One region of the Pseudomonas sp. 1L-C-7-B-C1 genome, then DNA from elsewhere that is predicted to be linked to it. Evidence: predicted binding sites of a transcription regulator. Region 1 holds the regulator's gene; the other holds the start of a gene.
What was found. Region 1 encodes sigma-54, which starts transcription at its own class of promoters, with help from an activator protein. Its sites were predicted from a motif close to ANTGGCATNNANNTTGCTNT; they were not measured.

Region 1 (7,118 bases):
CAGGCGTACGCGATCCATTAAAGACTTTCTGCGCATCAGCGCTTCCCCAAAAGATCGTCGCGATAATCCGGCGCCGGGTAATGGAAAGGCACCGGCCCGTCGGGATCACCCGTCATGAACTGACGTATACGAGGGTTATCCGACTCCATCAGTTCCTGCGGCGTGCCCTGCCCCAGCACCTGACCGTCACCCACGACATAGAGGTAGTCGGCGATGCTGGCAGTCTCGGCGAGGTCGTGGGACACCACGATACTGGTGATGCCGAGCGCATCGTTCAGCAGCCGGATCAGACGAACCAGCACGCCCATGGCGATCGGGTCCTGGCCGACGAAGGGTTCGTCATACATGAGGATCTGGGGGTCCAGCGCGATGGCGCGCGCCAGCGCTACACGGCGTTTCATGCCACCCGACAATTCGTCAGGCATCAGGTCGACGGCGCCACGAAGCCCGACCGCCTGCAGTTTCAGCAGGACGATGTCGCGGATCATGTCTTCAGGCAGCTTGGTGTGAACCCGCAGCGGGAACGCCACGTTTTCGAAAACGTCGAGGTCGGTGAACAGCGCGCCGCTCTGAAAGAGCACGCCCATCTGCTTGCGCGCATCGAAAAGATCGCTGCGCGAAAGCTTCGGCAAGTTCTGGCCATTGACCCAGACTTCACCTGCGCTTGGACGCAGTTGTGCGCCCATCAATCGCAGCAGGGTGGTTTTACCACTGCCCGACGGCCCCATGATGCCGGTGACTTTGCCCCGGGGGATGCGGATGTCCACATTATTGAAGATGCTGCGCGCACCGCGCTTGAAGGAAACGCCCTTCAGCTCGACCGCGTAGGCGTTATCGGCACTCATCTAAACTCCTTGCGATGCAACCTGTCTCTCAGATGCCGCGTTCTTGACGAACGACACACTTTTGGAGGGGCCGAACAAGCGGCGGACTATACCACCGCTGTCGCACGCCGCCCAAGCTCCAACGTGTCAAGTCGCAAACAAAGAAGGGTATTAAGGACGGTGTGGAATTTTCGTACCCACCGCCAGCCTTTATCACGCTGCTGCTGAAGGACGTCTCCGTTCATTAAACAAACAGCAACGATGAAGCGTGAGGCTTTTGAACATTGCCGCTATAATCCCCGGCCTTTCACCATGCGACCCCTTCCGATATGTCCACTGCGCGCAATCTGATTGAATCGGCACAGAGCACCATCCGCCTTGAAATAGAAGCTGTGGAAGGTTTGCTTGCGCATATAGATGCCGATTTCGTCAACGCGTGCGACATGATTCTGGGCAGTCAGGGCCGCGTGGTCGTGGTAGGCATGGGCAAGTCAGGGCATATCGGCAAGAAGATCGCCGCCACCCTCGCCAGCACCGGCACCCCTTCGTTTTTCGTGCACCCGGCCGAGGCCAGCCACGGCGACATGGGCATGATCACCAGCGCTGACATCATCCTGGCCCTGTCCAATTCGGGTACGACAGCCGAGATCGTCACATTGCTGCCGTTGATCAAGCGCCTGGGCATCAAGATGATCAGCCTGACCGGCAACCCGGAGTCAACGCTGGCCAGGGCCGCAGACGTCAACCTCAATGCGCGGGTCGAAAAAGAAGCCTGCCCGCTGAATCTGGCGCCCACCTCCTCCACCACGGCGGCGCTGGTCATGGGCGACGCCCTGGCCGTTGCGCTGCTGGACGCCAGAGGCTTCACCGCCGAAGACTTCGCCTTTTCCCACCCGGGCGGTGCGCTGGGTCGCCGGCTGCTGTTGAAGGTCGAGCATGTCATGCACACTGGCGTCGACCTCCCGCAGGTTGCACGGGGCACGCCGCTTCGCGATTCGCTGATGGAAATGACCCGCAAGGGGCTGGGCATGACTGCCATCGTCGAGAGCGATGGCCGCCTTGCCGGTATCTTCACGGACGGTGATTTGCGTCGCACCCTGGATCGCCCGATCGACATACGCCAGGCCAGCATCGATGAAGTGATGACCGTCCACGGCAAGACCGTGCGCCCGGAGATGCTTGCGGCCGAAGCCTTGAAAATCATGGAAGACAACAAGATCGGCGCACTCATCGTGGTCGACGAGAACGATCGCCCTGTTGGCGCGTTCAACCTTCAAGACCTGCTCCGCGCAGGAGTCATGTAAATGAGCGCCGATATGAATGACCTGATGCAACGCGGCAAGAACATCAAACTGGCGATCTTCGATGTCGATGGCGTGCTCACCGATGGGCGCCTGTATTTCCTCGAAGACGGTAGCGAATTCAAGACGTTCAACACGCTCGATGGCCAGGGCATCAAGATGCTCATCAACTCGGGCGTTACCACCGCCATCATCAGCGGACGCAAGACCCCCGTGGTTGAGCGGCGGGCGAAGAACCTCGGCATCGCACATCTTTATCAGGGCCGCGAAGACAAACTCGTGGTCCTTGATGAGCTTTTGCAGCAACTGAATCTAAGCTACGAGCAGGTCGCGTATCTGGGTGACGATTTGCCTGATCTGCCGGTCATTCGCCGGGTCGGTCTGGGCATGGCGGTTGCCAACGCTGCCGGCTTCGTCCGCGAGCATGCCCATGGCACCACCCAGGCACGTGGCGGCGAAGGCGCTGCCCGCGAATTCTGCGAGTTGATCCTGAAAGCTCAGGGTAACCTCGAAGCGGCTCACGCCGCCTACCTATAGAAGTGCATTTATGCTGAGCAAAAAGTTTCGAACATTTCTGCTGTTCGGGGTGCTGGCTCTGCTGCTGGCAGCGGTCGGCTACTGGAACATCAGTCCGGAAAGCTTCCTCGATCAACCCAAGGCTGCCGTGGATGAAAGCGCTGTCGATTACTATGCGACCAACGCCCACAGCATTCAGTACCTGCCCGACGGGACCATGCAGTACGACATGACCGCCGACAAGGTCGAGCACCTGAAAGCCACCGACGTCACCCTGATGACTACGCCGGTGCTGCAGATGTATCGAGGTTCGACCTTCCCCTGGCATGTACAGAGCGTTCGTGCCGAGGTGTCGCCGGGCGGTGATCACGTCGAGCTGATCGACTCGGTGCGCATCAACCGCACCGACGAAAAGAACCGCACCACTATCATCACCAGCAGCCGCATGACTGTATTCCCGCAGAAGCAATATGCGGAGACTGCCCAACCCGTTAGAATCGACGGCCTTGGCGGTGTAACGACCGGCACGGGTATGAAAGCGTATCTGAAAGAAAGCAGGATGAACCTGCTATCCAACGTAAGAGGACAGTATGAGGCTCGTTAAAACCCTTCCTTTTTTGCTCGGCCTGAGCGCAGCACTGGGAAGCGCGAGCGCCTGGTCTCTGCCGACGGATCGCGATCAACCCATCCACATCCAGTCGGATGACGCGCAGCTGGACGACAAGCAAGGCATCGCCACTTACAAAGGCAATGTCATCATCACCCAGGGCACGATGAAGATCACCGGCAACACTGTGACCATCACCCGCACACCGCAAGGCGACGTGGACGTGTTCACGTCCGTGGGCAACCTGGCCTACTACGAGCAGAAGCCATCGGTGGACAAGCCGATCGTTCAGGCCTGGGGTGTCACTATTCAATACTTCGCGGCGCAGAACCGCATCGTGCTGATCGACAAAGCCAAAGTGGTCAACGACGGCAACACGTCCGAAGGCGAGAAAATTGTCTATGACACCGTCAAGCAGGTCGTGAACGCCGGCCGCGCCAACGGCACCAAGGTCACCGCACCACGCCCTCGCATCGACATGGTCATCCAGCCGAAAAAGAAAACCGACCAGCAGAAGGCCCAGTAATGGCAACGCTGAAAGCCCAACACCTGGCCAAAGCCTATAAAAGCCGCCAGGTCGTACGTGACGTCAGCCTGTCCATCGAGAGCGGCCAGATCGTAGGCCTGCTCGGCCCCAACGGCGCTGGCAAGACCACCTGCTTCTACATGATCGTCGGCCTGGTTCAGGCGGATCAGGGTCGCGTGCTGATCGACGACCAGGACGTCAGCCACCAGCCGATGCATGGCCGCGCCCGTGCCGGTATTGGCTACCTGCCACAGGAAGCGTCGATCTTTCGCAAGCTCTCCGTCTCGGACAACATCATGGCGATCCTCGAGACCCGCAAGGAGCTTGATCGCGCGGCCCGCCGCAAAGAGCTGGAAAGCCTGCTGCAGGAATTCCACATCACCCACATCCGCGACAACCTGGGCATGAGCCTGTCGGGCGGTGAACGCCGCCGTGTGGAAATTGCACGCGCCCTTGCCACTTCGCCGAAATTCATTCTGCTCGACGAACCGTTTGCCGGTGTTGACCCTATTTCCGTAGGCGACATCAAGCAGATCATTCACCACCTCAAGGCCAAAGGGATCGGCGTGCTGATCACTGACCACAACGTGCGTGAAACGCTGGATATCTGCGAAACCGCCTACATCGTCAACGATGGCCAGCTGATTGCCGAAGGCGACGCCGAGTCCATCCTGGCCAACCAGTTGGTCAAGGAAGTGTATCTGGGTCACGAGTTCCGCCTGTAACCGCAGTGATGACATGAGGTCGTGCGCCCTCCCATAACGGATGCCATCGCCGACCTCGTTTTTTAATTGTCATCACACTCTAGGCAAACCCTCCAGCTTCAGGCATATAATTTGCTTAAGTTGGCGCCCTCGGCGCCCTGGTAGTAAATGGCGCGCAGTGCGCCGGCGAATAAGGTGTTAAGCCCTGCCATGAAACCTTCGCTAGTCTTGAGAATGGGCCAGCAGCTGACGATGACACCTCAGCTGCAACAGGCAATCCGCTTGCTTCAGTTGTCGACGCTGGATCTCCAACAGGAAATTCAGGAGGCGCTGGAGTCGAACCCGATGCTGGAACGGCAGGAGGAAGGCGACGATTTCGACAACGCCGACCCCTTGGCCGATAACGTAGAGCAAAAGCCCAACGCTGACGTTCAGGAACCCACTTATCAGGAGTCGGCGCCTACCGTCGACAATCTGGATGAGGGTGACTGGAACGAGCGCATCCCCAACGAACTGCCGGTCGACACGGCGTGGGAAGACGTCTATCAGACCAGCGCCAGCAGCCTGCCCAGCAATGATGATGACGAGTGGGATTTCACCACCCGCACCTCCGTTGGCGAGAGCCTGCAAAGCCACCTGCTCTGGCAGCTCAACCTGGCGCCGATGTCGGACACCGATCGCCTGATCGCCGTGACCCTGATCGACTGCATCAACAACCAGGGCTACCTCGACGAAACACTCGACGAATTGCTCGACGCGTTCGATCCCGAGCTCGATATCGAGCTGGACGAAATCGAAGCCGTTCTGCACCGCATCCAGCAGTTCGAGCCTGCGGGCATCGGCGCTCGCAACCTGAGCGAATGCCTGCTGCTGCAACTTCGCCAGTTGCCGGCCAAAACCAAGTGGCTGGCAGAAGCGCAGAAGCTGGTCAGCGAGTACATCGATCTGTTGGGCAGCCGCGACTACGCGCAACTGATGCGCCGCATGAAGCTCAAGGAAGACGACCTGCGCCAGGTCATCGAGCTGGTCCAGAGCCTCAACCCGCGCCCGGGCTCGCAGATCGAATCCAGCGAACCCGAATACGTCGTACCTGACGTCATCGTGCGCAAGGACAACGAGCGCTGGTTGGTGGAGCTGAACCAGGAATCCGTGCCGCGCCTGCGGGTCAATCCGCAATATGCAGGCTTTGTGCGTCGCGCCGATACCAGTGCCGACAACACGTTCATGCGCAATCAACTGCAAGAGGCGCGCTGGTTCATCAAGAGCCTGCAGAGCCGCAACGAGACGCTGATGAAGGTGGCCACGCAGATCGTCGAACACCAGCGCGGCTTTCTGGAGTACGGCGACGAGGCCATGAAGCCGCTGGTTCTGCATGACATTGCTGAAGCGGTTGGCATGCACGAATCGACGATTTCCCGGGTGACCACGCAGAAGTTCATGCACACGCCGCGCGGGATCTACGAGCTCAAATATTTCTTTTCCAGCCACGTCAGCACCTCGGAAGGCGGCGAATGCTCGTCCACGGCGATTCGCGCGATCATCAAAAAACTGGTCGCTGCGGAAAATCAGAAAAAGCCGTTGAGTGACAGCAAGATCGCTGGTTTACTGGAAGCACAAGGCATTCAAGTGGCCCGTCGCACAGTCGCCAAGTACCGCGAATCCCTCGGGATCTCGCCGTCCAGCGAACGCAAGCGACTGATGTAAAGGTCACACGTCAAAGCGTTCCAGTGGCAGGCATCACGCCTGCCTCTTAATGCACTGGCAACGAAGGAGAAGCTGTATGCAAGTCAACATCAGTGGACACCAGCTGGAAGTGACTGAACCTCTGCGTACCTACATCGGCGAGAAACTCGCCCGATTGGAGCGCCACTTTGACAAGATCACGAATGTGCAGGTCACCATGGAGGTCGAGAAGCTCAAGCAGAAAATCGAAGCCACCTTGCACGTTCCTGGCGCTGAAGTGGTTGCCAACGCCGAACACGACGACATGTATGCAGCCATTGACCTGCTTGCCGACAAGCTTGACCGCCAACTCAAAAAACATAAGGAAAAACAGCAAAGTCTGCTGCAAGGCGCGACTGCTCGCTGACACTCCCCACCCATGATCCGACTTGAAAATATCCTGACCCCTGGCCGTTCACTCGTGAACGTGCCAGGCGGCAGCAAAAAAGCCGTACTCCAAAGCATCGCCAAAATGATCGGCACGCAAGTGCCTGATCTGGATGAGCAGGTCGTGTTTGAAAGCCTCATTGCCCGTGAAAAGCTCGGTTCCACCGGATTCGGTAATGGCATCGCCATTCCCCACTGTCGGCTGAAGGGCTGTTCAACGCCTGTTAGCGCCGTACTCCATCTGGAAAAGCCCATCGATTTCGACGCCATCGACGGCGCACCGGTTGACCTGCTGTTTGTGCTGCTGGTCCCGGAAGCGGCCACTGATGCTCATCTGGAACTCCTGCGCCAGATCGCCAGCATGCTCGACCGTGACGATGCGCGTAAGCGCCTGCGCGGCGCCAAAACCGACGAAGAGCTCTACAACGTCGTGCTCGACGTCCAGAACGGTCACTGACCATGCGCATGATCATCGTCAGCGGCCGCTCCGGCTCCGGCAAGAGCACGGCCCTTGATGTCCTTGAAGACAGC
Region 2 (7,118 bases), on a different contig from region 1:
GTCAGTTACGCCAAGGTCGTCCGGGACTGAATGCGATCAGCCCAGCAACTCGCTCATGGCAATGATCTGCTCCGCCACTTGAATCAGCTTCTGCTGTCGGCTCATGGCCTGGCGCCGCATCAGGGTGTAGGCCTCTTCTTCGTTGCACTGCTTCATTTTCATTAACAGCCCCTTGGCCGTTTCGATGCGTTTGCGTTCGGCCAATTGCTGATCGCGGGCCTGGAGTTGCGCGCGCAGGTCCTGATCGCTTTCGAAGCGCGCCATGGCCACGTCGAGAATCGGCTGCAGGCGTTGTGCGTGGATGCCTTCGACGATGTAGGCGCTGACCCCGGACTTGATCGCCTGGCGCATCACGACGGGGTCGTGCTCGTCGGTGAACATCACGATCGGCCGCGGCAGATCGCGGGTCACCAGCACCACTTGCTCCAGCACGTCACGGCCTGGCGATTCGGTGTCGATGAGAATCACGTCCGGCCGCACGGCCTGGACCCGGCCGGGCAGGTCGATGATCAGCCCGGATTCGTCGATCACCTCAAAACCGGCTTCGGTCAGCGCGGCCTTAAGGCGCCCGACCTTTTTGGGCGTGTCGTTGATCAGCAGGATTCGCAGCATGGTGGCGTCTCCTCAGCGATCAGCATGAACGGGGGCGGCATCGGCCAGCGCGTGCAGCTTGAAGCTGCGGGCGTAACGCGCCGGGTCGCTGCCGTCCCAGATTTTGCCGTCGATCAACTGGCTGCTGCGCATGGGCGAAGGCGGTACGGCAATGCCCAGCGCCTCGGCGGCCTGGCGGTACAGCCCCAATTGCTGGACGCCGCGGGCGACGCCGAGGTAATCCGGGTCTTCACGCAGCAAGCCCCAGCGGCGGAACTGGGTCATGAACCACATGCCGTCGGACAGCCAGGGCATGTTCACCTGGCCGTTGCCGTGGAAGCGGATCGCATGGTGGTCGTGCCACTGGTTGCCGAGCCCGTCGTCGTATTCGCCGAGCAGCCGCGATTCGATGGTGCCCACCGGTGCATTGACGTACTCGGCGGCGCTGAGCAGCTGCGCGGTGCTGCGCCGGTTGTCGGTGCTCTCTTCGATGAAACGGCTGGCTTCAAGCACCGCCATCACTAGCGCCCGCGCCGTGTTCGGGTACTGCTCGGCGAATTCCAGGCTGCACCCCAACACCTTTTCCGGGTGATCCGGCCAGATGGCCTGGGACGTCGCCAGGGTGAAGCCCAGGTTCTGCTGAACTGCGCTGGCGCCCCACGGCTCGCCGACGCAAAAGCCGTCGATGCGTCCGGCCTGCAAGTGCTCGACCATCTGCGGCGGCGGCACCACCACGCTGTCGACGTCGCGCAACGGATGGATGCTTTGGCTCGCGAGCCAGTAATAAAGCCACAAGGCGTGATTGCCGGTGGGGAAGGTCTGGGCAAAGGTCAGTTTTGAGTCGCTTTGGTGCGTGCGCCGGTCCAGTGCATCAGGAGTGGTCACGCCGGCGTCCTGCAGTGACCGCGACAGGTTGATGCTCTGGCCGTTCTGGTTCAGCCCCATCAGCACGGCCATGTCCTTCGCCGGTCCGGCCAGCCCCAGCTGGACGGCGTAGACCAGACCGTAGAGGCTGTGGGCCGCGTGCAATTCGCCGCTCACCAGTTTGTCGCGCAGGTTGGCCCACGACATCTGCCGGTGCAGGTTGATATGCAGGCCGTAGGGCTGGGCGAAGCCCTGGGTCGCGGCGACGATCAGCGAGGCGCTGTCGGTGAGCGCCATGAAGCCAAGGTCGACACTGGTCAGTTCCAGTGCATCGCTGCCGTTGACCCAGGCCAGCGAGGGGGTAAGCGTGTCATTCATGAGTGCCATTCCGCGTGGAGGCCGACGCGCTGGTCAGCGCTGCCGATCGTCCAAAAAAAACGCCGCCTCGCCCCGATTGAACCGGGGCGACAGCGACGTCATTGTCCTGTGTCTCGCTCCGCCATTGGATCGAGTCGATACAGGACGCCAAGCAAGCCATATGCCAGCGGGAGCCGAGGTTGTAAGCAAAGTTCTCGACATGCCTCGCGCTACCCTGCAGCGGCGTTTATAATCCGCCGCTGATCCCAGCCGCAAACGAGCCGCGCCCTCCCATGTATAACCTGGCCCGCCAGTTACTGTTCAAACTCTCCCCTGAAACCTCCCACGATCTGTCCATCGACCTGATCGGCGCGGGCGGGCGTCTGGGGCTCAACGGCCTGTTCAACAAGGCGCCGATGCAGTTGCCGGTGACCGTCATGGGCCTGCGCTTCCCCAACCCGGTCGGGCTGGCGGCGGGGCTGGACAAGAACGGCGCGGCCATTAATGGTTTTTCCCAGCTGGGCTTCGGTTTTGTCGAGATCGGCACCGTCACGCCGCGTCCGCAGCCGGGCAATCCGAAACCGCGCATTTTCCGTCTGCCCCAGGCGGATGCCATCATCAATCGCATGGGCTTCAACAACCTGGGCGTGGACAATCTGATCAGCCGGGTGCAGGCCGCGCAGTACAACGGCGTGCTGGGCATCAACATCGGCAAGAACGTCGATACGCCGGTCGAGCGCGCTGTCGACGACTACCTGATCTGCCTGGACAAGGTCTACGCCCACGCCAGTTACGTCACCGTCAACGTCAGCTCGCCCAACACACCGGGCCTGCGCAGCCTGCAGTTCGGTGATTCGCTCAAGCAACTGCTGGAAGCCCTGCGGGTGCGTCAGGATGCGCTGACTCAGATCCATGGCAAGCGCGTGCCACTGGCCATCAAGATTGCCCCGGACATGAGCGACGAAGAGACCGTGCTGGTGGCCAGCGCGTTGCTGGAGTCGGGGATGGACGCGGTGATTGCGACCAACACCACCCTCAGCCGCAAGGGCGTGGAAGGTCTGCCACACGGCGATGAAGCGGGTGGCCTGTCAGGCGCGCCAGTGCGCGAGCAGAGCACGCACATCGTCAAGGTGCTGGCCGCTGAGTTGGGTGGGCGCTTGCCGATCATTGCGGCCGGCGGCATCACCGAGGGCAGGCACGCGGCCGAGAAAATCGCCTCAGGGGCGAGTCTGGTGCAGATCTATTCGGGCTTCATCTACAAGGGGCCGGCGCTGATTCACCAGTCGGTGGACGCTATCGCAGCAATGTCTCGGTAATCATCCGAAACGAAAAGAGGGGTTCCGACTGGAACCCCTCTTGGGCCTTGGCCCGCCGCCCGGGTGGGACGTGCGTGGTTACGGTGAAGCGGTCAGATGTTTTAAAAGCGTTAGTTCAAGAAGCTTTAGGTCAGGCTGTAACGTGAGGGTTGCGTCAGCCGACCGCGTGAAGTTCGTTGAGTCTGTGAATGCCCGCAGTGCCGGTCATACCGTCCCAGTTGTCGCCGCGTCCTTCTCGCCAGCCATTGATCCAGGCTTGACGCACTGACGGTAGAGTAAATGGGCAAAGCTCACGGGATTTACCGGATACGCCGTACTGGTATCCGCGCGAAAATGCTCTTTCCATCGGATCACGCTTAAGTCTTCTCATAGGGTGTTGCCCTCGTTTGTTGACTGTAATGTCCCTGGAGACCTCAGGTTGAGGTCCGGCAGAAAATCTTCTGCCGTTAGCGGCCCGCTGCCGGCGTCGCGGGCTTGATGCCACCGCCGTTGCGGCGATGACCTTGGGTGATTTCTAACCAATGAGCGGTACGCTGTGAATGATCGTTTTGTCATAAGAACGTAACCATTCAGGCATTACGACCATAAGCGCTGATGCGTTTCAGCGGTGTTTTGACAGAGAGCCCCCTCAAAACGGGGCTTTCACGCGGCAGTGCAAGTGTTTCGCAATTGAGAGTGCTGGCCGTTTGTGGTCAGTGGAAAAACGACGAAGGGTCAGCGATGTGACTTTTTATTGCCGCCGCCGTCGTGCTGAATAGCGTTTGTTAATCATTTGTCGTCAGCCCTCACGTGCTGGCGGACCGTCGCACTCGAAATGTATCGGTGCGAGGGACAGGCACAAATTGTGTGCCGCGCAGGCGTCCTCCCTGAAAGGCGTCTGTTGCAATCGGGCCGGACAATGCGTTGTCCGGCCGCTATAGCCCAAGGCTCTGGAATACTCATGTCGGACCGTTACGAACTTTTCCTCACCTGCCCAAAAGGCCTCGAAGGCTTGCTGGCTGAGGAAGCCACCGCCCTTGGTCTCGAGGAAACCCGCGAACACACTTCCGCCATCCGTGGCACCGCCGATATGGAAACCGCCTACCGGCTGTGTCTGTGGTCGCGTCTGGCGAACCGGGTGCTGCTGGTGCTCAAGCGTTTCCCGATGAAAGACGCCGAGGACCTTTATCACGGGGTTCACGACATCGAGTGGGCGGACCATCTGGAGGCGGAAGGCACGCTGGCCGTTGAGTTCAGCGGTCACGGTTCGGGCATCGATAACACCCATTTCGGCGCCTTGAAGGTTAAAGACGGCATTGTTGACCGCCTGCGCACGGCAGACGGCGTACGCCCCTCGGTCGACAAACTCAATCCTGACCTGCGCGTGCACCTGCGTCTGGACCGGGGCGAAGCGATTCTGTCCCTGGACTTGTCCGGCCACAGCCTGCACCAGCGCGGCTACCGTTTGCAGCAGGGCGCCGCGCCGCTCAAGGAAAACCTGGCCGCCGCGATCCTCATCCGCTCGGGCTGGCCGCGCATTGCCGCTGAGGGTGGCGCGCTGGCTGACCCGATGTGCGGCGTGGGTACGTTCCTGGTCGAAGCGGCGATGATCGCTGCCGACATCGCGCCCAACCTCAAGCGCGAGCGCTGGGGCTTCTCGGCCTGGCTGGGCCACGTGCCGGCGATCTGGCGCAAGCTGCATGACGAAGCGCTGGAACGTGCGCAAGCGGGTCTGGCCAAGCCGCCGCTGTGGATTCGTGGTTATGAAGCCGATCCGCGTCTGATCCAGCCGGGCCGCAACAACGTCGAGCGCGCCGGCCTGAGCGAGTGGATCAAGATCTACCAGGGCGAAGTGGCAACCTTCGAGCCGCGTCCCGATCAGAACCAGACCGGTCTGGTCATCTGCAACCCGCCGTACGGCGAGCGTCTCGGTGACGAAGCCAGCCTGTTGTATCTCTACCAGAACCTCGGCGAGCGCCTGCGTCAGGCCTGCCTGAACTGGGAAGCGGCGGTGTTCACCGGTGCGCCTGACCTGGGCAAGCGCATGGGCATTCGCAGCCACAAGCAGTACGCGTTCTGGAACGGCGCACTGCCGTGCAAGCTGCTGTTGATCAAAGTGTTGCCGGATCAGTTCGTGACCGGCGAGCGTCGTACCCCGGAGCAGCGCCAGGCCGAGCGTGAGCAAGCCGCTTATGACCAGACGCCGGACGTCGCCCCGGAGCGCCAGTACAACAAGAACGGCAACCCGATCAAGCCGACGCCCGCACCTGCGCCGGTCATTGAGCAACCGCGCCTGAGCGAAGGCGGGCAAATGTTTGCCAACCGCCTGCAGAAGAACGTCAAGGCGCTGGGCAAATGGGTCAAGCGCGAGGGGATCGATTGCTACCGCGTCTACGATGCGGACATGCCCGAGTACGCCATGGCCATCGACCTGTACCACGATTGGGTACACGTCCAGGAGTACGTGGCGCCGAAGTCCATTGATCCGGAAAAGGCCTCGATCCGCATGTTCGACGCCCTGGCAGCCATTCCCCAGGCGCTGGGCATCGACAAGAGCCGCGTGGTGGTCAAGCGTCGCGAACGCCAGAGCGGCACCAAGCAGTACGAGCGCCAGAGCGCCCAGGGCAAGTTCAATGAGGTCAACGAAGGCGGCGTGAAGCTGCTGGTCAACCTCACCGATTACCTGGACACCGGTCTGTTCCTCGATCACCGGCCAATGCGCATGCGTATCCAGCGCGAAGCAGCGGGCAAGCGCTTCCTCAACCTTTACTGCTACACCGCGACCGCCAGCGTGCACGCGGCCAAGGGCGGTGCGCGCAGCACCACCAGCGTCGACCTGTCGAAAACCTATCTGGACTGGGCGCGTCGCAATTTGTCGCTGAACGGCTTCTCGGACAAGAACCGTCTGGAGCAGAGCGACGTGATGGTGTGGCTGGAGGCCAGTCGTGAAGAGTACGACCTGATCTTCATCGACCCGCCGACGTTCTCCAACTCCAAGCGCATGGAAGGCGTGTTTGACGTGCAGCGCGATCAGGTGCAACTGATCGACCTGGCCATGGCGCGCCTGGCGCCGGGCGGCGTGCTGTATTTCTCCAACAACTTCCGCAAATTCCAGCTCGAAGAGACGCTGGTGGAGCGTTACGCCGTGGAGGAAATCACTCAGCACACCGTCGACCCGGACTTTGCGCGCAACGGCAAGATCCACCGCGCGTGGAAAATCACCGCGCGTTAACCGCTTGGTAGGGCGGATACAGCCCTGTTACTGCAGGACTGTATCCGCCTCTTCGCGAGCAAGCTCGCTCTCACGAGGGTCGTGTCCGACGCGGTCATTCGGTCGTACGCGCCTCCTCTGTTCGCTCCCACCCATCTCGCTTCCAATGCAGGCATTCAGGTGTCTGCACTTAACGCCGCCCAGCCCGGGTACTGACATCGACCCACACCGCCAGCACCAGAATGCTGCCCTTGACGATCATCTGCCAGTAGCTGTCAACGTCGAGCATGGACATACCGTTGTCGAGGCTGGTGATGACGAGGGCCCCGAGCAAGGCGCCGTAGACGGTGCCCGAGCCGCCTCGCATGGAGGTCCCGCCGATGAAGCAGGCAGCGATGGCATCGAGCTCACCCATGTTGCCCGCCGACGGCGAGCCCGCGGCCAGGCGTGCGGTGTTGACCAGGCCGGCGAGGGCGCACATGACACCCATGATGCCGAAGATCCACAACTTCACGGCCTGCACGTTGATGCCGGAGAGGCGCGTGGCCTCCATGTTGCTGCCCACCGAGTAGATGCGTCGGCCGAACACGGTCTGGCTGGTGATGTAGCTGAACACCCCAAGCAGGACCAACAGCAGCAGCACCGGCACCGGAATCCCGTCGTAGCTGTTCAGGGTGTAGACGAACCCGGCCAGGACGGCACCGATGGCAACCACCCGCACTGCATCCCGTGCCAGCGAGTGGGCGGCCAGCCCGTGCAATGCGCGGTTGCTGCGCTGACGCCAGGTCAGGAACAGCGTC

Region 2: a site for sigma-54 is predicted at 1,982-2,001, ahead of AC0Z8Z_RS13435 (CmpA/NrtA family ABC transporter substrate-binding protein). Genes of this name have one in related genera too.

Annotation. Positions count from the first base shown of each region.
Region 1 covers NZ_JBXAWH010000001.1:464,439-471,556, forward strand. The annotation lists gene mlaE (lipid asymmetry maintenance ABC transporter permease subunit MlaE) at 1-36, opposite strand, end outside; gene AC0Z8Z_RS02095 (ATP-binding cassette domain-containing protein) at 36-845, opposite strand; gene AC0Z8Z_RS02100 (KpsF/GutQ family sugar-phosphate isomerase) at 1,154-2,128, shown strand; gene kdsC (3-deoxy-manno-octulosonate-8-phosphatase KdsC) at 2,129-2,662, shown strand; gene lptC (LPS export ABC transporter periplasmic protein LptC) at 2,673-3,245, shown strand; gene lptA (lipopolysaccharide transport periplasmic protein LptA) at 3,232-3,774, shown strand; gene lptB (LPS export ABC transporter ATP-binding protein) at 3,774-4,499, shown strand; gene AC0Z8Z_RS02125 (RNA polymerase factor sigma-54) at 4,689-6,182, shown strand; gene hpf (ribosome hibernation-promoting factor, HPF/YfiA family) at 6,259-6,567, shown strand; gene ptsN (PTS IIA-like nitrogen regulatory protein PtsN) at 6,580-7,044, shown strand; gene rapZ (RNase adapter RapZ) at 7,047-7,118, shown strand, end outside.
Region 2 covers NZ_JBXAWH010000007.1:282,979-290,096, reverse strand. The annotation lists gene AC0Z8Z_RS13440 (ANTAR domain-containing response regulator) at 37-612, opposite strand; gene AC0Z8Z_RS13435 (CmpA/NrtA family ABC transporter substrate-binding protein) at 625-1,833, opposite strand; gene AC0Z8Z_RS13430 (quinone-dependent dihydroorotate dehydrogenase) at 2,106-3,128, shown strand; gene rmf (ribosome modulation factor) at 3,283-3,498, opposite strand; gene rlmKL (bifunctional 23S rRNA (guanine(2069)-N(7))-methyltransferase RlmK/23S rRNA (guanine(2445)-N(2))-methyltransferase RlmL) at 4,069-6,339, shown strand; gene AC0Z8Z_RS13415 (sugar ABC transporter permease) at 6,509-7,118, opposite strand, start outside.